3 regions of the Mesorhizobium sp. IMUNJ 23232 genome follow, and region 3 is predicted to be linked to each of the others. Evidence: predicted binding sites of a transcription regulator. Region 3 holds the regulator's gene; each other region holds the start of a gene.

Region 1 (6,975 bases), on a different contig from region 3:
GTTCAAGAGATCGATGACGACGCCCGCATCGGAGCTGTCGTAGACGGCCGTGTCGATGCCGTCGCCTCCGGCGAGGAAGTCGCCGCCCCTGCCGCCGATGAGGATGTCGTTTCCGCCATTGCCGAAGATGGTGTCGCCGCCCGCAAGTCCATTGATGGTGTTGGCGCCGTTGTCGCCGATAAAGCCGTCGTCGAAGGTCGAGCCGACGAAGTTTTCGACCGAGGTGAAACCGTCACTTTGGGCGTCTCCGCCCTCGGCGGTGCCCAGAATCCGGTCGACGAACACGGCCGAGGGGGAATCGGAGTATTCAGCAGTGTCGGAGCCTTCGCCCCCGTCTAGCGCGTCGGCACCCCCGAGACCGCGCAGCGTGTCGTTGCCGCCCAAGCCGTTGAGAGTGTCGGCATTTTCATTGCCGAACAGGGTGTTATTGCCTTCGTCGCCATTAATGACTGGCATGATGATGTTCCTTCCAAAAGTTTGATCTGCCGCACATGCGGCGGGTTGATCGCCGGCAAAGCGGCGGTGTTCACCGTCCGGCCATGCCGGCGGCGGGTGAGTTCCAGTTGGATTGGCAGTTTGTTGTTGTTCGGAGTTTTGCGCCGGGCAGGTCGCCTTTGACGCCGGACACCCGTCAGGGTGCCGGTTCGACGGGTGCAATCATCTCGTCACCTGCCGGAATTCCATCCGGCCCTTTCGGTAAAGGCGGGCGATCGGCGTCTGCCGCGCCCGCTTGCCTCAATGTTGTCCACGGTATGCGGAGGGCATTCCCTCGCGTTGCCGGTGTTGCCGGCGTCGCGCGGCGCACAGCCGACCCCGCCGGCCGTTGCCGGCCGGATGAAAATTTGCTCAAGGGCTTGTTGCGTCTTGCTGTCGGCTGTTCCTCAACTCGCCGGAGCGAACATCGCTGTTGTCTAAACTTCCATGGCGCGCAGCTTTGCGTCGAGCGAACCGATCCCCTCGGTCCCGAAGGTCGAGACATAGGCGGGCAAGAACTCGGGCGGCAGGAATTCGACGAGAACGGCGTTCTCGACCCATACCTTCACCACCTCGAACAGCCGCGCATCGACGAACTCGCAGCGCCAGCCCAGCCGTCCGGCTTTCGCCCTGATCTCTTCCTTGGCGTGCGGCGTGCGCACCAGCACATGGCTGCCGGCGCGGGGCCGCATGTCGTCGTCGAAGCCGATACCGAAGCGGGTGTCCGGGTCGAGGATGTTCCCCCACGGCAGCACTTCGAGGAACGAACCATTATCGTCGCCGTAGCAGACGAACCACGAGCCGTCCGGAAACGGCGGAACCGGCGCGCGGATTGCAGTGGCGTCGAGCATTTCCGCCAGTGCCTGGGCCACGTTTGCAGGTTCCCGCACGTTGAACGAGGCATGATACAGCATCGGTTACTTCTCCTGATTTCTCGGCACGGCCGCGTCGCCGTCGGCCTGGGAGGACGCGGAACGGCTTCTTGCGTGTTCGATCAAGGCCTGGATCGCCCATTGCGCCGCGTCGGCGGCCTCGGGCGAAGACAGGTCCCAATAATCCCTCATCGTTTCCCAGCCGGCGGCCGAGAACAGCACCTGCACGCTGGCCAGCAGCCGCATCCGTTCGGACAGATCCAGTCCGGCCAGGACGTCCTTCAGCGCCTCGCTGAATTTCTCGCGCCGCGCCTCGCCGCTACCGAGCCGAGCCGTCCGCCCATGCGGGTCGTGCAGCATCGCCCGCACCAGCGGCTCGCCCGCCTGGAAGGCGCCGAAGACCAGCGGAACCTGCTCGACCAGTTCCTGGGCCGAGCGGGGCGGCGCCGGCATACCAAGTCTTTCATTCATCCAGCCCCAAAAACTGCTCAGCACCGCTTCCTTGGTCGCATAGTGGCGATAGATCGTGCGCTCCGGCACTCCCGATACCACGGCAAGCGCCTTGAACGTCACGTCACCGCTGCCCGAGGCCAGAATATCGGCGACGCCGCGCATGATCCTGTCCTGCGTGAGCGCAGCCAGTTCGGCCCGCGCCGACATCGGTGTCGTCATTTGAGTCATCGCCAATCTCTCGTTCGGCGGCTCTAATGCCATATTAGCAGTAATACTGTCAACTCTTTTTCTGCGTCGATGTTCAGGCACCGAACCGGCCGCACGCGATGAAAAAAGCTGCGTGAGATTGCTCCCAGTGGGGATGATGCAACAATCACTTTTGACTTCCGGTGTGCATACCGTCAAAGTGAACGGAAGAGGAACAAAAGAGTCAAAAAGCCTGTTGACTCTGTCAGGAATGGGTTCCTAAATCGGTGAATGATACCACCAAACGACGCGACGAAAGCCGCCTCAACATGCTTACCAAGCCCGACCGCGCCACAATTTCTGCACTGCAGGAGCGTGTTCGCAGCCTTGAGGGTGGGGGCATGGGTAATCGAAATGTCCTGCCATTCGGGCTCGCAGATCTCGATCAACATCTGCCGGCCGGCGGACTGGCACATGGCGCTTTGCACGAGATTGCCGGCGGCGGCAATGGCGCAGTCGACGGGGCAGCCGCGGCGCTATTTGCCGCTGGCATCGCTGCACGAACAAAAGGCAAAGTGCTGTGGTGCGTAGCGCGGCAAGACCTGTTCGCACCAGCCCTTGCACGAGCCGGACTTTCACCGGACCGGGTGATCTTCGTCGAGGCCGGCGACGAGAAGTCTGTTCTCGCCTGTTTCGAGGAAGGACTTCGGCATTCCGGGCTTGGCGCCGTCGTGGCGGAATTGGCGCGATTGCCGATGACGGCATCACGACGCCTGCAGCTTGCCGCGGAAACATCATCGGGCATCGGCCTCGCCATTCGGCGATGGAGACGCCCCGCCGATGCGACCGATTTCGGGCAGTCGACTGCATCGGTAACGCGATGGCGTGTCTCGGTGCTGCCATCCCGTCCTTTGCCGGTGCCCGGCGTGGGTCGCGCCCGCTGGCGGCTTGAACTGATCCGCTGCCGTGGTGCCGAGAGTGCTGACTTCGAAGTGGAGGCCTGCGATGCCAAGGGTCGTCTCGCTCTTCCTTCCGCAATGGCCGACCGATCGCCTCAGAAGAAGATCGGACGCCGCATCATTGCCGCCTGACCGGCCGTTGGTTCTGGTCGGACGGGACGGCAACAGGCGCATTGTGCTTGCGGCGGACACGATTGCACTCAACCAGGGACTTCGCGTCGGCATGCCGGCAACCAAGGCGCAGGCGCTCGTGCCTGGGCTAGTCGTCCAGGACGCCAGGCCGCAGGAAGACGCCCAGGCGCTGGATCGGCTGGCGCTGTGGGCACTGCGCCGCTACTCACCCATCGTGGCTGTAGATGGGCTGGATGGGCTGGTGATCGACATCACCGGTGCCAGCCATCTACACGGCGGCGAGCAGGCGCTGCTTGTCGATCTGATGCAGCGACTCGACCATGCGGGCATCTCTGCACGCGTGGCCGTCGCCCAGAGTTGGGGCGCGGCCCATGCCGTTGCGCGCTTTGTTGGGCAGCCGACAAACGTGGTGTCGGCCGAGGCAACGCAGTCCACAATCGCAGAGCTACCAATCGCGGCGCTGCGGCTTGACGGTGCGATTGTAGACGGCCTTCGTGTGCTCGGTTTCGAGCGCGTTGGAGATCTGCTCGCGCAGCCACGAGCACCATTGACGCTGCGCTTCGGTCCTGAACTCGGCCGCCGATTGGACCAGGCGCTGGGCATCCTGAATGAGCCGATCGATCCGCTTCGACCAGCGGAGATTGTCGAAGTGCGCCGCAGTTTTGGCGAACCGATCGCCGCGGCCGAGACCATTGCAAAATACATCGGCAAGCTGGTCGGCGGCCTTTGCGGGGAGTTGGAAACACGAGGACTTGGGGCCAAGCGCCTCGACCTATTGATGCATCGTGTTGACAACACCATGAAGTCAATTCGCGTGAGCACCGCGCTTCCCGTGCGTGACCCCAAGCGGCTGAACAGACTGCTATGCGACAAGATCGAAAAGATCGATCCGGGCTTTGGCATCGAGTTAATGCGGCTGGCTGCGACGTGGGCGGAACCGCTTTCGCCGAAGCAGACGATTTCGTGGCTGATCGACGAGCCGGAGGCCGACATCTCCGATCTCATCGATACGCTCAGCAACCGTCTTGGCGACGGTCAGCTCTATCGCTTTGCACCACTACCCAGCGATGTCCCGGAGCGTTCGGTGCAGCGCGTGGCTCCCAGCGCACCGGAAGTCGGCGAATCTTGGCCGGATCACTGGCCGCGCCCGGCACGGCTGCTGACGCCACCGGAGCCGATCGAGGCTGTAGCGCTGCTTCCCGACCATCCACCGGCAAGCTTCACCTGGCGGGGCAGCCGGAGGCGTGTGAGGCGTGCCGATGGACCTGAGCGTGTCTTTGGCGAATGGTGGAAGCGCGACGCCGAACTTGCCGCCGTCCGCGACTACTTCCAGGTCGAGGATGATGCCGGCGAGCGCTTCTGGATTTACCGAGCCGGCGACGGCGAAAACCTCGACACCGGCTCGCATCGCTGGTTTCTGCACGGCATTTTTGCATGACCACCGCCCAATATGTCGAACTCCAGTGCACGTCGCATTTTTCCTTCCTTCGCGGTGCGAGTTCCAGTGAGGAGTTGTTTGCTCAGGCCGCCGTCATGGATATGTCGGCGCTCGGCATCGTCGATTGCAACAGTCTGGCCGGCATCGTCAGGGCGCATGAGGCTGCCAAGACCACAGGCGTCCGGCTGATCGTCGGCTGCAGGCTTGATCTCGCGGAAGGTGTTTCGATCCTCGTTTATCCCACCGGCCGCGCAGCCTATTCGCGCTTGTGCCGGCTGCTTTCGCTCGGCAAGAAGCGCGCGGGAAAGGCCAAGTGCGATCTGCGCTGGGAAGATGTGGCGGCCTACGCCGAAGGGCTGATAGCGATCTTCCTGCCCGATGAGGCCGACGACGACTGTGCGCTGTGGCTGCGGCGGATGCGTCAGACATTTGATGATCGGGCCTATCTGGCGCTCACCCTGCGACGGCGGCCGAACGATCAACTTCGCCTGCACGAGTTGGCCAACCTCGCGGGCGAGTTAAAGGTGCCCGCTGTCGTCACCAACGATGTGCTATTCCACGAGCCGGGGCGACGCATCCTGCAGGATGTCGTCACCTGCATCCGGCACAACTGCACGATCGATGATCTCGGCGCGCGACGCGAGCGCCATGCTGATCGTTATCTCAAGCCGCCCGAAGAGATGAACCGGCTGTTCGCGCGCTACCCCGAAGCGATTGAACGAACCGTCGAGATCGCCGATCGCTGCCGGTTCTCGCTCGACGAACTCGCCTACCAATATCCCGAGGAACGCGAAGATCCTTCACTGACGCCGCAGCAGACGCTTGAGAAACTGACCTGGGAAGGGGCGGCCACACGCTATCCCGAAGGACTGCCTGACCATGTCGTGTCGTCGCTCAGGCACGAGCTCTCGTTAATCGACAGGCTCGGCTATGCGCCATACTTTCTGACGGTCAATTCCATCGTCCGGTTTGCCCGGTCGCGCGACATCCTCTGCCAGGGGCGAGGGTCCGCCGCCAACTCCGCGGTCTGTTATGTGCTGGGCATCACGGCGATCGATCCGGCTATGAATGATCTGCTGTTCGAACGTTTTGTCAGCGAGGAACGCCGCGAACCGCCGGACATTGATGTCGACTTCGAGCACGAGCGGCGTGAGATCGTCATGCAATGGGTGTTCGACACCTACGGCCGTGATCATGCAGCCCTTTGCTCTACAGTGATCCGTTATCGGTCCAAGGGCGCGCTACGCGATGTCGGCAAGGCGCTCGGCCTTACCGAGGATCTGATCAAGATGTTGTCCTCGCAGGTCTGGGGCTGGTCGGAAGAAGGTGTCGAGCCGAAACATGTCGAGGAACTGAACCTCAATCTCGGCGACCGCCGCCTGCGGCTGGCGCTCGACCTCGCTCGCCAGCTGATGGGCGCACCCCGACATCTGTCGCAGCACCCTGGGGGTTTCGTGCTGACCAATGACCGATTGGACGATCTGGTGCCGATCGAGCCGGCGGCGATGAAGGACCGCCAAGTGATCGAGTGGGACAAGGACGATATCGACGCGCTGCGCTTCATGAAGGTCGATTGCCTGGCCTTGGGCATGCTCTCCTGCATGAAGCGCGCCTTCAACCTGCTCATCGAGCACAAGGGTGTAACCCATGACCTGTCGACCATCCCGCCGGAGGACGGCCCGACTTACGCGATGATCCGCAAGGCCGACACGCTCGGCCTCTTCCAGATCGAAAGCCGGGCTCAGATGTCGATGCTGCCCCGCATGAAGCCTTGGACCTTCTACGACCTGGTGGTCGAGGTTGCGATCGTGCGGCCGGGACCGATCCAGGGCGACATGGTCCATCCCTATCTGCGCAGACGCGAGGGCAAGGAAGCGGTGTATTACCCCAAGCCCGAGCTTGAGAAGGTGCTGGGCAAGACGCTGGGCGTCCCGCTGTTCCAGGAACAGGCGATGCGCGTCGCCATCGAATGCGCGGGCTTTTCCGCCGGCCAGGCCGATCAGCTACGCCGCGCCATGGCGACCTTCAAGTTTACCGGCGGCGTCAGCCATTTCCGTGACAAGCTGGTCAAGGGCATGGTCGACAATGGATATGAGCTGGAGTTTGCCGAGCGCACGTTCCGGCAGCTCGAGGGTTTTGGCAGCTATGGCTTCCCGGAAAGCCACGCGGCCTCTTTCGCCTTGATCGCCTATGCTTCATCCTGGATGAAGTGCCACCACCCGGAAGTCTTCTGTGCTGCACTTCTCAATGCCCAGCCAATGGGCTTCTACGCCCCGGCCCAGATCGTGCGCGACGCCCGAGATCACAATGTCGAGGTCCGACCGGTCTGCATCAACGTCTCGCGCTGGGACTGCACGTTGGAGCCATTAGAGGACGAGGCCTTCGCCGTCCGGCTCGGCATGCGCATGGTGCGCGGCTTGTCCAATGCAAATACCGCGACGCTGCTTGCCGCACGCGCTGA
Region 2 (6,975 bases), on a different contig from region 3:
ATATCGCCGGGGCCGAGCGTCGCCGTTGCCTCTTCGAGCAGACCGATCCCGCGCGCCAGCGTCTTGCGGAAGCGGGTCTCCTCCAGCTTCAGCGTCTCGGTGATGAGCGCCTCGCCGCGCGCCAGTTCCGGATAGGCGGCCCCCATTTCGCGCAGCAGCGCCGGAACCAGCTTCCAGATCAGCGGCTCGTTGGCGCCGAGCAACTGGCCATGGCGCATGGCGCGGCGCATGATGCGGCGAAGCACATAGCCCCTGCCCTCGTTGGACGGCAAAACCCCGTCGGCGATCAGGAAGCAAGACGACCGCAGATGGTCGGCAATGACGCGGTACGAGGCGACATTGTCCTTGTCCGGCCCGCGCCCCAGCGCCGACGCGGCGGCGTCGATCAGGGTGCGGAACAGGTCGGTTTCAAAGACGCTTTCGACGCCCTGCAGGATCGACGCCATGCGCTCGAGGCCCATGCCGGTATCGATGGAAGGCCGCGGCAGATCGATGCGCTGTTCCTTCGTGACCTGCTCATACTGCATGAAGACCAGGTTCCAGAATTCAAGGAAACGGTCGCCATCCTCTTCCGGGCTGCCGGGCGGGCCGCCCCAGATGTGCTCGCCACGGTCGATGAAGATTTCCGAGCATGGACCGCAGGGCCCGGTGTCGCCCATCGCCCAAAAATTGTCCGAGGTCGGGATGCGGATGATGCGGTCGTCGGAGAAGCCGGCAATCTTCTTCCACAGATCGGCCGCCTGGTCGTCGGTATGATAGACCGTGACCAGCAGCTTGTCCCTGGGCAGGCCGAAATCCCTGGTGATCAGGTTCCAGGCAAGCTCGATGGCGCGCTCCTTGAAATAGTCGCCGAAGGAAAAATTGCCGAGCATCTCGAAGAAGGTGAGGTGTCGGGCGGTGTAGCCGACATTGTCGAGATCGTTGTGCTTGCCGCCGGCACGCACGGATTTCTGCGAAGTGGTGGCGCGCGAATAGCTGCGTGTCTCCAGGCCGGTGAAGACGTTCTTGAACTGCACCATGCCGGCATTGGTGAACATCAATGTCGGGTCGTTGCGCGGCACCAGCGGGCTGGAGGCGACGACCTCGTGACCGTTCTTCCTGAAATAGTCGAGGAAGGTCGACCGGATTTCGTTGACGCCACTCATGCCAAAACCTTTTGAAATCCCGCGCGGCGGGGAAATGGAAAAGGCCTTTTAGCGGCAGCGCCAAAGCCTGTCCACAACACCGCAAGGCCCTGCAAAGCCCTGGCCGAAGCTTTGCCGGGAAGCGCCCGTCCGGGCGCGCCGATCCAAAACAGAACCGCCGGCGCGAGGCCGGCGGCAGGTCGACACAGTCAGGAGGATAACCGGTCACATCTCAGCGGCGTCGTCGAAGCCGGTATCCGGGCTGTTCTCCATGAGCTTCTCGGCAATCAGCCCGGCATTCTGGCGAAGCACCGTCTCGATCTCGCGGGCGGTATCCGGATTGTCACGCAGGAACAGTTTTGCATTCTCGCGGCCCTGCCCGAGGCGCTGCGAATTGTAGGAGAACCAGGCGCCCGACTTCTCCACGACGCCGGCCTTGACGCCGAGATCCACCAGTTCGCCGGTCTTCGACACGCCCTCGCCATACATGATGTCGAACTCGACTTGCTTGAACGGCGGCGCCAGCTTGTTCTTCACCACCTTGACGCGGGTCTGATTACCGACGACCTCGTCCCGGTCCTTGACCGCGCCGATGCGACGAATGTCGAGGCGCACCGATGCGTAGAATTTCAGGGCATTGCCACCGGTGGTGGTCTCGGGCGACCCGAACATCACGCCGATCTTCATGCGGATCTGGTTGATGAAGATGACCATCGTGTTGGAACGCGAGATGGTGGCGGTCAGCTTGCGTAGCGCCTGGCTCATCAGGCGGGCCTGGGCGCCGGGAAGCGCATCGCCCATCTCGCCTTCGATTTCCGCGCGAGGGGTGAGTGCCGCGACCGAATCGACCACCAGCACGTCGATCGCGCCGGAACGCACCAGCGTGTCGCAGATCTCCAGCGCCTGCTCGCCGGTGTCCGGCTGCGAGATCAGCAGGTTTTCCAGGTCAACGCCAAGCTTGCGGGCATAGACCGGGTCGAGCGCATGTTCCGCATCGACGAAAGCGCAGATGCCACCCTTCTTCTGCGCCTCGGCGACGGTATGCAGCGCCATCGTCGTCTTGCCCGAGCTTTCCGGACCATAGATCTCGATGACACGGCCGCGCGGCAGCCCGCCGACGCCGAGCGCGATGTCGAGGCCGAGCGAGCCGGTCGAGATCGTCGCGATCTCGACGACCTTGTCGTTGGCCCCGAGCCGCATGATCGAGCCCTTGCCGAAAGCCCGCTCGATCTGCGACAGCGCCGCATCCAGAGCCTTTGATTTATCCACAGATCTGTCCTCAACAAGCCGCAACGTGTTCTGCGCCATGATACATACCCCTTGATCGACTATGAAGGCCGGCTGATCCGATATCCCGGATAATTTGTACCGCTTTTGTTCTCATTTGGCAAGAGCACTCATCGCATTGTTTTTGCCTTCTTTTCCAAAAATGTTCGGATTCCGTTCCGTCCGACGGCATGCGGAATATGACCGCGAATCCACCGGCCCTATGGGACATCCGTGCCGCAGGCTTGCGCCAGTTGCGCCAACGTGTCGGTGATTCCGGCGAGATCGAAAACCGCCTCGCCGCGGCCGGAAAACACACCGAAGCGCCATGACAGATGCAGACGGCGCGCACGCGACAGCCTCGCCACCTGCTCGTCGCCATCGGTCTGCAACGCCCGGCCCTTCTGGGCCAGCACCCATTGCTCGTTGAAGGCGCCGCCATTGTCGAGCCGGATCGAGACGCCGATGCGGTCCTCGCCGGAAATCGTCTGCCGCACCACAACGGCCTGTCGCCACACCGGATAACGGCGCGCCTCGCAGGACAGCACGAGGGCCGGATGATAGTCGATCGTGCGGGTTCCGGCGGTCAGCGTGTTCAGGCTGTAGAGTGTCGCGGTTGCCGCGTCACGCCCCGCGGAAATCTTCCAGCGTCCCGCCTGCTGGGCCGCCGCACCATCGGCAGAAATCAGTACCGCGACCAAAACGGCGACAAGAGCCAGTCCGACAGATTTCGATCTCATGGAATTGCGCCGTCCGCCGCTGTCCGTTCGCGGACCAGTTTTCGGCGGGATGCCCCGTCAAAGCAAGACCCGCCAGGCCGGACAGACTGGCAGCATGCATTTCATGTTTAACCGGAGCCCGCGCTAAGGCTTATGTCACACAGTTCGGGGCTCACGCCCCGGGACATCCTGTAAAGCCGATCAGGGATCGTTTAGCAGGCGCCTCCACCAATCCCCTCTGCCGTGGCCGCCTTCTTCGCCAGTTCCTCCAGCTTCAGAACCGAGTTCCAGTTTCGCGCGGTGTTCTCGACGCCGATCAGTTTGTCGAAACGCTCCGCCATCTTCGACGTGCCGAAGCCGACCGGCGTGTGGAGATAGGCGACCTTGCCGACGAACTCGATCTTCTCCCCCTCTTTCGCATAGGCGCGGATCGCCGCGACATTCTTGTCCTGTGGCGCCTCTTCGAGAACCGCAGCGTGCAGAAATTTCGGAACCGAGACGGCATCCGGAAACGGATTGTTGGCGATCAGTTTTGACCATTCTTCCAGCGTTGGCGCATGGATCGCCTTGGCGAAACCGAATTTTTCCCGGCAGATCTCGGCGACTTTTGCGACCGTCTTGTCGCGCGAGAGACCGGTGCGCACCACGGCGTTGCCGCTGTTGATGTAGGTCGCGACATTCTCGAAGCCGGCCGCCGTCAGAGCTTCCCGCAGCGGGCCGGTCGGCAGTTGCGTCGCGCCGCCGACGCCGCGGAACAAAAGGATGAAGACCGTCACAACGCCAAGTCTCCGTTTGAGATGAGAACGCCCGTTACAGCCGATTGCTGACCTCGACGAGATTGCCATCCGGATCGTTGAAATAAACCGACAGGATCGGCCCGACGGCGCCATGCCGCTCGGCAGGTCCATCCATGATCGGCACATTCTCCCGCTTCAGATGGGCAACAAATTCAGCGATAGACACGTCCGTGAGAAGGCAGAAATTGCCGCTTCCTGGAACCGTTGCCGCAGCAATCGACGGCGATGCCTTCGCATCCTGCAGGCTGATCTTGTTCGATCCGAAATGCAGCGACCATTTTCCCGGCCGTTCCTCGCCCGCCCGCATTCCGAGAACACGTCGATAGAACGCGATCGTCGTCGGCACATCGTTCACGCACAGCACGATGTGATCAAGCGACAGCATACTGATCCGGCCGCTCATATGATGAAGCCCGCCAGCGTCTCGTTGTCGGTGATGTCCTGATAGGCCCATCCCGCTTCGTGAAACCGTTTCGCCAGCACGGAGAAGTTTCTGGAATCCCTGGTTTCCAGGCCGATCAGCACCGAGCCGAAGTTGCGCGCGGATTTCTTCAGATATTCGAACCGCACGATGTCGTCGTCCGGCCCGAGCAGCGCCAGGAAATCGCGCAAGGCGCCCGGACGCTGCGGGAAGCGGAAGACGAAATATTTCTTGAGACCCTCGAAGCGCAGCGCCCGTTCCTTCACGTCTGGCAATCGCTCGAAGTCGAAATTGCCGCCGGAGACGACGGCGACGACGGTCTTGCCCTTCAACTCGCGCCTCGAAAAATCCTTGAGCGCGTCGATCGCCAGCGCGCCCGCGGGCTCAAGCACCACACCCTCGATGTTCAGCATCTCGATCATGGTGGCGCACAGCCGGTTCTCCGGGATCAGCCGGACAGAATCCTCCGGAAAATCCTTGAGATGGCGCAGCGGCTCGCGGCCGATCTCGGCCACCGCCGCGCCGTCGACGAAATTGTCGACTTTTGCCAGCTTCACCCGCTTCCCGGCCTGCAAGGCTTCTTTCAGGCTCGGCGCGCCGGCCGGCTCGCAGAAGACGAAGCGCAGCTTTTTGCCTTGCCCGCCGAGATAACGCGTGACGCCGGCCGCCAGCCCGCCACCGCCGACCGGCAGGATGACGATGTCCGGCGTCGCCCTGTCCAACATCTGCGCCGCGATCTCATAGGCGACCGTCGCCTGGCCCTCGACGATGTCCTTGTGGTCGAAGGGCGGCACCATGTGCCCGCCGCTTTCCTCCGCGAAGGCCAACGCGGCTTTCAGGCAATCGTCGAAAAAATCGCCGACCAGCCTGATCTCGACGAACTCGCCGCCGAAATGTCTTGTCTTGTCGATCTTCTGCTGCGGCGTCGTTACCGGCATGAACACCACGCCGCGCTTGCCGAAATGGCGGCAGACAAAGGCAAAACCCTGGGCGTGGTTGCCGGCCGAGGCACAGACGAAGAGTTCTGCAGGGTTGCCGGCCTTCAGCGCCTTGCGGAAGAAGTTGAAGGCGCCGCGGATCTTGTAGGATCGCACCGGTGAAAGATCCTCGCGCTTCAAAAGGATGCGCGCGCCGGTCTTGTTGGAGAGATAGAGGTTTTCCTGCAGCGGCGTCTCCGCGAAGAGTTCGCGCAGTGCCGCAGCCGCTGTCGCGACGCCCTCGGCAAAATCGGTCATGCCCTGTTTCCCGGCAAGCTTGGTTCTCATCCGGGCTATTGCACGAATGGCACGGCGACGCCAACGCCAGGTGAGGACGGCGCCGCCCAGGATCATGAGCCTAGCAGTCCTCGCAGCGTCGGCCCGCCGCGCTGGACCGGGCACACGTGGAAGGCTATCAAGGCGGACAAGCATCGTTTTCACCGCCATCGAGGGGGATCATGGCCGGGGGCCGTCTGCCAAGACTTGTGCTGCTGGTTGCTTGCGCGCTTGCCCTTGCCGGCTGCGCCGGCCAGGCGACACGCGACCTGATCGCCGCGGCTGTCGTTGCCGCGCCGGCCAGCGAGATTGCCGGACGCCACGACATCTTCGTGGCGACGACGCGCCACAAGGCCGAGCGGCCGGAGGAAGTTTTTGACGGCAGGCGCTCGCCGCAAGTGAGCTACGCCAAGGTCGACATGACCGTCCCGGCGATCCACAAGACCGGCGAGATCGAGCGCCGCACCAAGAACCAGCCCACCGACCCCGCAAAATTCATGGTGGCCGAATCGGTCACCGCCTATGACGAGCCAGCCTTTCTCAAGGCCCTGCGCGCCGATATTGCCAAACATCACGGCCGCGCTCTGGTCTTCATCCACGGCTACAACACAGCCTTTGACGGCGCCGTCTACCGCATGACGCAGATCGTGCACGATTCCGGCTATCAGGGAACTCCGGTGCTGTTCACCTGGGCGTCGGGCGGGCGCACGGTCGACTATGTCTATGACAACAACAGCGCAAGTGCGGCCCGCGACGCGCTTGAACAAACGCTGCGGCTGGTCGCCAAGGCGGGCGCCAAGCGCATCGACATCATCGCGCATTCGATGGGCAACTGGGTGACGATGGAGGCGCTCAGGCAACTGGCGATCTCCGGCGATCGCGACCTCGGCAACCGGCTGGGCGACGTGGTGTTGGCGTCGCCGGACATCGACGTCGACGTGTTCAAGTCGCAGATGGCGCGCTACGGCGTTCCGGACAAGCCGTTCATCCTGTTCCTGTCGAGCGACGACCGGGCGCTTCGCATCTCCGGCCTCATCGCCGGCAGCCAGCCGAGGGTCGGCGACTATGGCGACGCGGCCGATCTCGCCAAGCTCGGCGTAATCGCCGTGGACCTCTCGAAGGTTGATTCCGGCGACCGCCTCAACCACACGAAATTCGCAGACAATCCGGTGCTGATCAAAATCCTCGGAGAGCGGCTGAAGCAGAATAGCAGCCTGGTCAGCAGCCAGGAAGAAGCGGACCAGCGCGCCGCGTCGCTGACGCGCGGCATCACCGGCACGCTGACCTCGGCGGTGGAAGTCATCATCACCACGCCGCTCAACGTGATAAGGATCGCGGTCGGGCAGTAGGGCTGGCGCTAATCAGAGGAACAGGTCCACCTTCTGGAAGGTGGTC
Region 3 (6,975 bases):
TCGCGGCGTCAGCTTTTCGCTTGGCCGCGAAAGATTGGGCATTGTCGGCGAATCCGGCTCCGGCAAGTCGCTCACCGGCCGCTCGATCATGCGGCTCGTCCCGCCGCCCGGCCGCGTCAGCGCCGACCGGCTTTCCTTCATGGGCCTGGACCTGCTCCAGGTGCCTGCAAAGGAGATGCCGAAGATCCGTGGCAAGCGGATATCCATGGTGCTGCAGGATCCGAAATTCTCGCTCAACCCGGTGATGACGGTCGGCCAGCAGATCGAGGAGGCGTTCCGGCTGCATGTCGCCAGGGATCGCAAGCTTGCCCGTGCGAAAAGCATCGAGGCGCTGAAGGCGGTAAAGATCCGCGACCCGGAGGCGGTCTACCACCTCTATCCGCACCAGCTATCCGGCGGCATGGGCCAGCGCGTGATGATCGCCATGATGCTCATCCCTGAACCGCAATTGCTGATCGCCGACGAGCCGACCTCGGCGCTCGACGTAACCGTGCAGCTCCAGGTGTTGGCGATCCTCGACGACCTCGTACGCGAGCGCGGCATGAGCCTGATCCTCATCAGCCACGACCTCGGCATGGTCTCGGCCTTCTGCGACCGCGTGATGATCATGTATGCCGGCAAGGTGGTCGAAACCGTCAAGGCGAGCGACCTCCACCGGGTCCAGCATCCCTATGCAAAAGGCCTGCTCGCTTCCTCGCCGCGCCTTGGCGACGACCGGCCGGAACTGCCCGTCCTGCAACGCGACGCGAGCTGGGCAAGATGACCGCGCCGATGATCGCGATCGAAAATCTAGGCATCAGCTTCGGCAAAGGCGCGCGCCGGCTCGATGCCGTGCGCGACGTTTCGCTGGCCGTGGCCGAGGGCGAGGCGTTCGGGCTGGTGGGCGAATCCGGATCGGGCAAGTCGACGGTGCTGAACGCCGTAGCGGGCCTGATCGCCGACTATTCCGGAACGATCCGCATCGGCGGAAACGCGGTCGCGCCGGCGCGCAGCCATGCGCAGCGGCGGCTGATCCAGATGGTTTTTCAGGACCCCTACGGCTCGCTCCACCCGCGTCACACCGTCGACAAGGTGCTGTCGGAACCGGCGCGCATCCATGGGCTGTCCGACGTGGAAAAGCGCGTCGAACGCGCGCTTTCAGATGTCGGACTGAAACCCGAACACCGTTTTCGGTTTCCGCACCAGCTTTCCGGCGGCCAGCGCCAGCGCGTGGCGATTGCCCGCGCCATCATCCTGGAGCCACGCGGTCTTCTCCTCGACGAACCGACCTCGGCGCTCGACGTCTCCGTTCAGGCGGAAGTGCTCAACCTCTTGCGGCGCCTGCGACGCGAGCGTGGCTTCACCACCATCATGGTCAGCCACAATCTGGCTGTCGTTTCCTACATGTGCGACCGCGTCGCGGTGATGAACCGAGGCCGCATCCTCGAGACCCTGACCAGCGCCGACCTGGCCGCCGGACGGTTCGAGCATGCCTATACGCGGCAACTTTTCCGGGCGAGTTCTGGCTATGACCGTGAGTTGCTGGGCGATTTGTGGGAAGAGGCCTGATATCCACGATCTCCTCCGCGGCAACCGGGCCAAGTCTCGACCGGAGAGCACCGACGCATGATTTTGATTTCTTGGTTGCCCGGATCTTAACCCGATATTTAACGGTTGCGGAACACAACTGGAACAGATAGTGTTTGTTCTGGTTTTGTTTTTGGTGCGATTCTTGATGGGGCCGAGATGCTGACACGCAAGCAACACGAACTCCTGCTTTTCATCCACGAGAGATTGAAGGAGTCCGGTATTCCGCCCTCCTTCGACGAAATGAAGGAAGCCCTTGATCTGGCGTCGAAATCCGGCATTCACCGGCTGATCACGGCGCTGGAGGAACGCGGGTTCATTCGCCGGCTGCCGAACCGGGCGCGGGCCCTTGAAGTGCTCCGACTGCCCGATTCGATCGCCCCCGGCTTGAATGCAGCCCGGAAATTTTCACCAAGCGTGATCGAGGGTAGTCTTGGCAAGCGGTCGGCCGAACCGTCCCGCACTCCCTCCGCCGGCAATGACGATGTCGGTTCCGGGATCACGATCCCCGTCATGGGCCGCATCGCGGCCGGTGTGCCGATCGATGCGATCCAGCATCGGACGCATTCCATATCGGTGCCGCCCGAAATGCTGTCCGGCGGCGAACACTACGCGCTTGAGGTCAAGGGCGACTCGATGATCGAGGCGGGCATCCTCGATGGCGACACGGTGATCATCCGCAATGCCAATACAGCCACGCCCGGTGAGATCGTCGTGGCACTGGTCGACGACCAGGAAGCGACGCTGAAACGCTTCCGCAGGAAGGGCGCATCAATCGCACTGGAAGCGGCCAACCCGGCTTACGAGACGCGCATCTACGGCCCGGACCGGGTCCGGGTGCAAGGCAGGCTGGTTGGCCTGATCCGGCGCTACTGATTTTCCGTCGGCGCTTGGGCGGGCATCTTGCGCTGGTAGGGCGGAAGCCCGCGGGCCTCGCGGGAGAATATGCGGTTGCTGTGCCACGGGCGATCGGCGGAGCCGATGGCAAAGTGAACCTCGGCGGCATCGTCACTGCCCAGAGACAGGTAGACCGCTGCGCTTCCGTGGCGGGCGAGTTCTCGCTTTGTAACGACGGCGACGGCAGGATTTGCGCATTTCAACGGCACGGTCGCGTCGTCGAGGATTATGACGCCGGCAAAGGAACAGGCGATCCTGGCTTCCTCTGGGTCTGACGTATGAATGATCGCGGCTCCGGATGGATGCCAGCCGAGGCAGGTTATGTCGTCGCACAGGAAGGCACGGACTGAATCGTCCGCGGCGCTCTCTTCGAAGGAAGCAGCCGTGAAATTGTCGGCATTCGGGCCTTGAACTGAAGCTACCAGCCTTGTCGACAAGGACGCGTCGGACGAAGTGACGTTGCCGCTATTGCCATATCCGTTGCCTTTCTGACCTCCAGTCTCCACCGTTTCACTTGCGATCGAGGCTATCGGCGGATCCGGTCCAAAATCCTTCGTCGGCTTATGAAGACCGTCGGCCTGCAAGGTTCGTTTCCAGTTCTCCGCCGTGAAGACATTTGGCCGCGGCCTGTTGACCGCCATCAGCCTCTCGCCGGTGAGAAACCCCACCAGTCGGGCGTCCTCCGACACCAGCACGTCAGGCGTGCGCGTGGCGCCCAGCGTCAAAAGACCGGCGAGCGCAAACGGCAACGCGAGAAGCCGCAGCCAGGTTGTTGCGACGGTCGCGACGATCAGGGCAATAGTCAGGAGAACCACGGATTTTCCCGATATCAGCCCGACCGCATCGATCGGCGAGCGCGCGGAAAACCATTTCGCGACCTCGATCATCGCGGTGATCCCCTTGCCCATCACGTCGAGGAACGGCCCGTCGAAGCCGAACGGCATGGCGACAGACGCGAGCACCGCAAAGGGTACGACCAGCAGCGACACGATCGGCATCGCGGCCAGATTGGCGGCGAGGCTGAGCGGCGCGATCCGCTGAAAGTGATAGGCGCCGAAGGCCGCCGTTGCGAGACCGGCGACCAGGGAGGTGAGCAGCAACCCGACGACAAGCGCGCAGGCACGCCGCGCCGCAAGCGAAACCAGGCCTCTTCTGGGATGAAATGATCCGGTGCCGCTGCGTCGTTCTGTCCAGAAGGCGTACGCTCCGACAAGCGCCGCGGTCGCGGCAAAGGACATCTGGAAGCTTGGGCCAATGACCTCGTGCGGGGTGATCGCCAGCACGATGATCGCCGAGATCGCCAGATTGCGCATTGTCAGCGCCGCCCGATCGAAAATCAGCGCGATCAGCATGACGGCAAGCATCAGGAAACTGCGCTGCGCCGCGACCTCGCCGCCGGAAATGGCGAGATAAGCGGCGATGGCGGCGAGACCGGCCAGTGCAGCATATTTCCGGACCGGACGGCGCGACGAGATGCCGGGGAAAAGCGCGAATCCGGCCCTCAGCGCGCCGATGACCACGCCGGCGACAAGCGCCATATGCAGGCCGGAGATCGAGATGATATGGTAGAGGCCGGTACGGCGCAAAGCCTCGCTGACGTCGTTCGGGATTCCGGCGCGCACCCCGACGACCAGCGCGGCAGCGATTTCGCCCTCGGCGCCGCCGATGCGCTGCCGGATGCGTGCGGCGATGTCGTTTCGGGCATTCTCGATGAGCGTGCCGATCCGGTCGGCGAATCCCGGATCCGGCCGCGGGACCAGTTCCGGTCCCTTCATGAAATAGCCGCTCGCGCCGATGCCGTCGAAATAGCTCTCGAAGGAGAAATCGTAGCTGTCGGGGCGCACCGGCCCGGAGGGCGGCCGCAGCCGGACGAGGCCATTGACGATGGAACCCGCCTCGATGCCCGCCGGCGCCTTGCGAGCGGTCGCGCGGATACGGTCGGGTGCATAGCGAAGTTTCGGCCGCTCGGTCGCCATCAGATCAATGGTCAGCCGGGCGCGGCCGTTGGACAGCGGTTCGATGCTGACGACGCGCCCGGTGATGCGGGTCGACACATCGCCGCCGAGCATTTTGGTGCCCATGCGCCAGGTTTCGCCCTTGGCCAGCAGGATGCCGCAGAAGGTCAGCATAACCGCCAGTGCCGTCAGTTGCGGAATGCGTCCGCGCGGCAAAAAGGCCGCCGAAGCAACGGAGGCTAACAGACCGGCCGAAATCGATAGGAAACCCGGTTCGAAGGGCAGACCGAAATATACGAAGGCGCCGGCAGCGAGAAATACCGGGACGAGCAGAAACAGCGTCCCGCGCTCCCCTTCAAGCGTAGCCGCGTATTGCAGGACGACGGCCGCCCGGGCCGCCATGACGGGTACGGGCGGCAAGGTTTTTCCCGCGCGCGACCACTGCTCGATCCAGGTCCGGCGCGCAGGCACGACGACAAGCTCGCGGGATGTCGCGGGGACAGAGCGGGCCGCGGCCTCCATGTCCATCTTGCGGAACAGGAACCGTTCGTTCAGATCGCCTGCCGACACCTCCGACATGGCTTTCACTCAACCGGCGCCAAGGTTTTGCGGCGCATCGTGCAAGGCTGCGACTGCGCCCTTGCACCCCCGACCTTCTATGCTACATGAACGCCAATCTTTTTCCATGCACCGTCGGCGCGGACGCGCGGGGCGGTCTTCTTCCTTCGGAAATCTTTATGTCCCGCCCCGTCGTCACACGTTTTGCCCCCTCGCCCACCGGCTACCTCCATATCGGCGGCGCCCGCACCGCGCTGTTCAACTGGCTCTACGCCAAGCATACCGGCGGCCAGATGCTTCTCCGCATCGAGGATACGGATCGCGAGCGTTCCACCGACGCGGCGACGGCGGCGATCCTCGACGGGCTGACCTGGCTGGGCCTGAAATGGGACGGCGAGCCGATTTCGCAGTTCGAGCGCGCGCCGCGCCACCGCGAGGTGGCGGAGCAACTCGTCCGCATGGGCAAGGCTTACTATGCCTACGAGACCCCCGCGGAACTCGATGCCATGCGCGAGAAGGCGCGCGCCGAGGGCCGTCCGCCCCGCTATGACGGCAGTTGGCGCGACCGCGATCCGGCGCAAGCGCCGGCAGGCGTCAAGGGCGCCATCCGCATCAAGGCGCCGCATGAAGGCGAAACGATCGTCCGCGACCGCGTTCAGGGCGACGTGCGCTTCCCCAACAAGGATCTCGACGATTTCATCATCCTTCGTTCGGACGGCAATCCGACCTACATGCACGCGGTCGTCGTCGACGATCACGACATGGGCGTCACCCATATCATCCGCGGCGACGACCATCTGACCAATGCCGCGCGCCAGCAGGTCATCTACGACGCGATGGGATGGGAAGTGCCGGTCATGGCGCATATCCCGCTGATCCATGGCGCCGACGGAGCAAAGCTGTCGAAACGGCACGGCGCGCTCGGCGTCGAGGCCTACCGGTCGATGGGCTACCTGCCCGCCGCGCTGCTGAACTATCTGGCGCGCCTCGGCTGGAGCCATGGCGACGACGAAGTCATGTCGATGGACGACATGATCCGCTGGTTCGAGATCGAGGACGTCAACCGGGGCGCCGCACGTTTCGACTTCCAGAAACTGGAGGCGCTGAACGGCGTCTACATGCGGCGGATGGACGACGGCGCACTCACCGATATCCTCGTCGCCACACTGCCGCATCTGTCGACATCAGGCCCGCTCGCGGCGGGGCTGGACGATGACCAGAAGGCGAAACTTGCCGCCGCGATGCCGGGTCTCAAGGAGAGGGCCAAGACACTCGTCGAACTGGCCGACAGCGCTTCATATCTGTTTGCGACGCGGCCGCTGGCGATCGACGACAAGGCCGCGGTGCTGCTCGGCGAACGTCCGCGAACTGTGCTCGCTGGGGCGTGGTCCGCGCTCAAGAATGTCGGGGGAGACTGGACGGCGCAGACGACGGAGGCGGCGATCCGAGACTTCGCGGCGGCTCACGGCCACAAGCTTGGTGCGGTGGCGCAGCCTCTGCGCGCCGCCCTGACGGGGCGCAGCACGTCCCCCGGCGTGTTCGATGTACTGGCCGTGCTGGGACGCGAGGAAAGCTTGGCACGCATTGGAGATCAAATCGATTAGCATTTCCCTGGTCCTATCGAGAGCCATTGAAACCGTCCTGTTGCGGTGCAACATTGCGGCCACATCAGACTTTTCGCGGAACCGAGCCGGGAGCAGGATCGTCATTCTCATTTCGGCTTCTCTTCCGTTTGGCGGCGTTGCCTCGCCGCTATCCCGAATTCATAGCAAAGGGGTATCCGTATGAGCGAATCCACCGCCAGACTGGAATTCAACGGCAAGACGCACGAGCTGAAGGTTCGATCGGGCACCGTCGGTCCGGATGTGATCGACATTGCCGCGCTCTACAAGGATACCGGCGCCTTCACCTACGACCCAGGCTTCACGTCGACGGCGAGTTGCGACTCGGAAATCACCTTCATCGACGGCGACGAAGGCGTGCTGCTGCATCGCGGTTA

The links. Region 3 encodes LexA, which represses DNA repair genes until DNA is damaged. Its sites were predicted from a motif close to TGTTCNNNNTGTGTTCNG; they were not measured.
Region 1: the regulator LexA is predicted to act here: its motif matches at 2,206-2,223, upstream of ACH196_RS36150 (ImuA family protein).
Region 2: the regulator LexA is predicted to act here: its motif matches at 2,555-2,572, upstream of recA (recombinase RecA).

What each region holds. Positions count from the first base shown of each region.
Region 1 covers NZ_JBIRCY010000101.1:4,694-11,668, forward strand. Annotated here, with positions in the region: gene ACH196_RS36135 (beta strand repeat-containing protein) at 1-456, opposite strand, end outside; gene ACH196_RS36140 (hypothetical protein) at 912-1,388, opposite strand; gene ACH196_RS36145 (hypothetical protein) at 1,392-2,018, opposite strand; gene ACH196_RS36150 (ImuA family protein) at 2,315-3,076, shown strand; gene ACH196_RS36155 (Y-family DNA polymerase) at 2,991-4,514, shown strand; gene ACH196_RS36160 (error-prone DNA polymerase) at 4,511-6,975, shown strand, end outside.
Region 2 covers NZ_JBIRCY010000031.1:75,097-82,071, forward strand. Annotated here, with positions in the region: gene alaS (alanine--tRNA ligase) at 1-1,145, opposite strand, end outside; gene recA (recombinase RecA) at 1,350-2,432, opposite strand; gene ACH196_RS21835 (hypothetical protein) at 2,612-3,130, opposite strand; gene ACH196_RS21840 (DUF1697 domain-containing protein) at 3,322-3,885, opposite strand; gene ACH196_RS21845 (VOC family protein) at 3,920-4,309, opposite strand; gene ilvA (threonine ammonia-lyase IlvA) at 4,306-5,562, opposite strand; gene ACH196_RS21855 (alpha/beta hydrolase) at 5,763-6,929, shown strand; gene ade (adenine deaminase) at 6,942-6,975, opposite strand, start outside.
Region 3 covers NZ_JBIRCY010000060.1:2,054-9,028, forward strand. Annotated here, with positions in the region: gene ACH196_RS30325 (ABC transporter ATP-binding protein) at 1-763, shown strand, start outside; gene ACH196_RS30330 (ABC transporter ATP-binding protein) at 760-1,548, shown strand; gene lexA (transcriptional repressor LexA) at 1,726-2,442, shown strand; gene ACH196_RS30340 (ComEC/Rec2 family competence protein) at 2,436-4,997, opposite strand; gene gltX (glutamate--tRNA ligase) at 5,156-6,580, shown strand; gene gltA (citrate synthase) at 6,761-6,975, shown strand, end outside.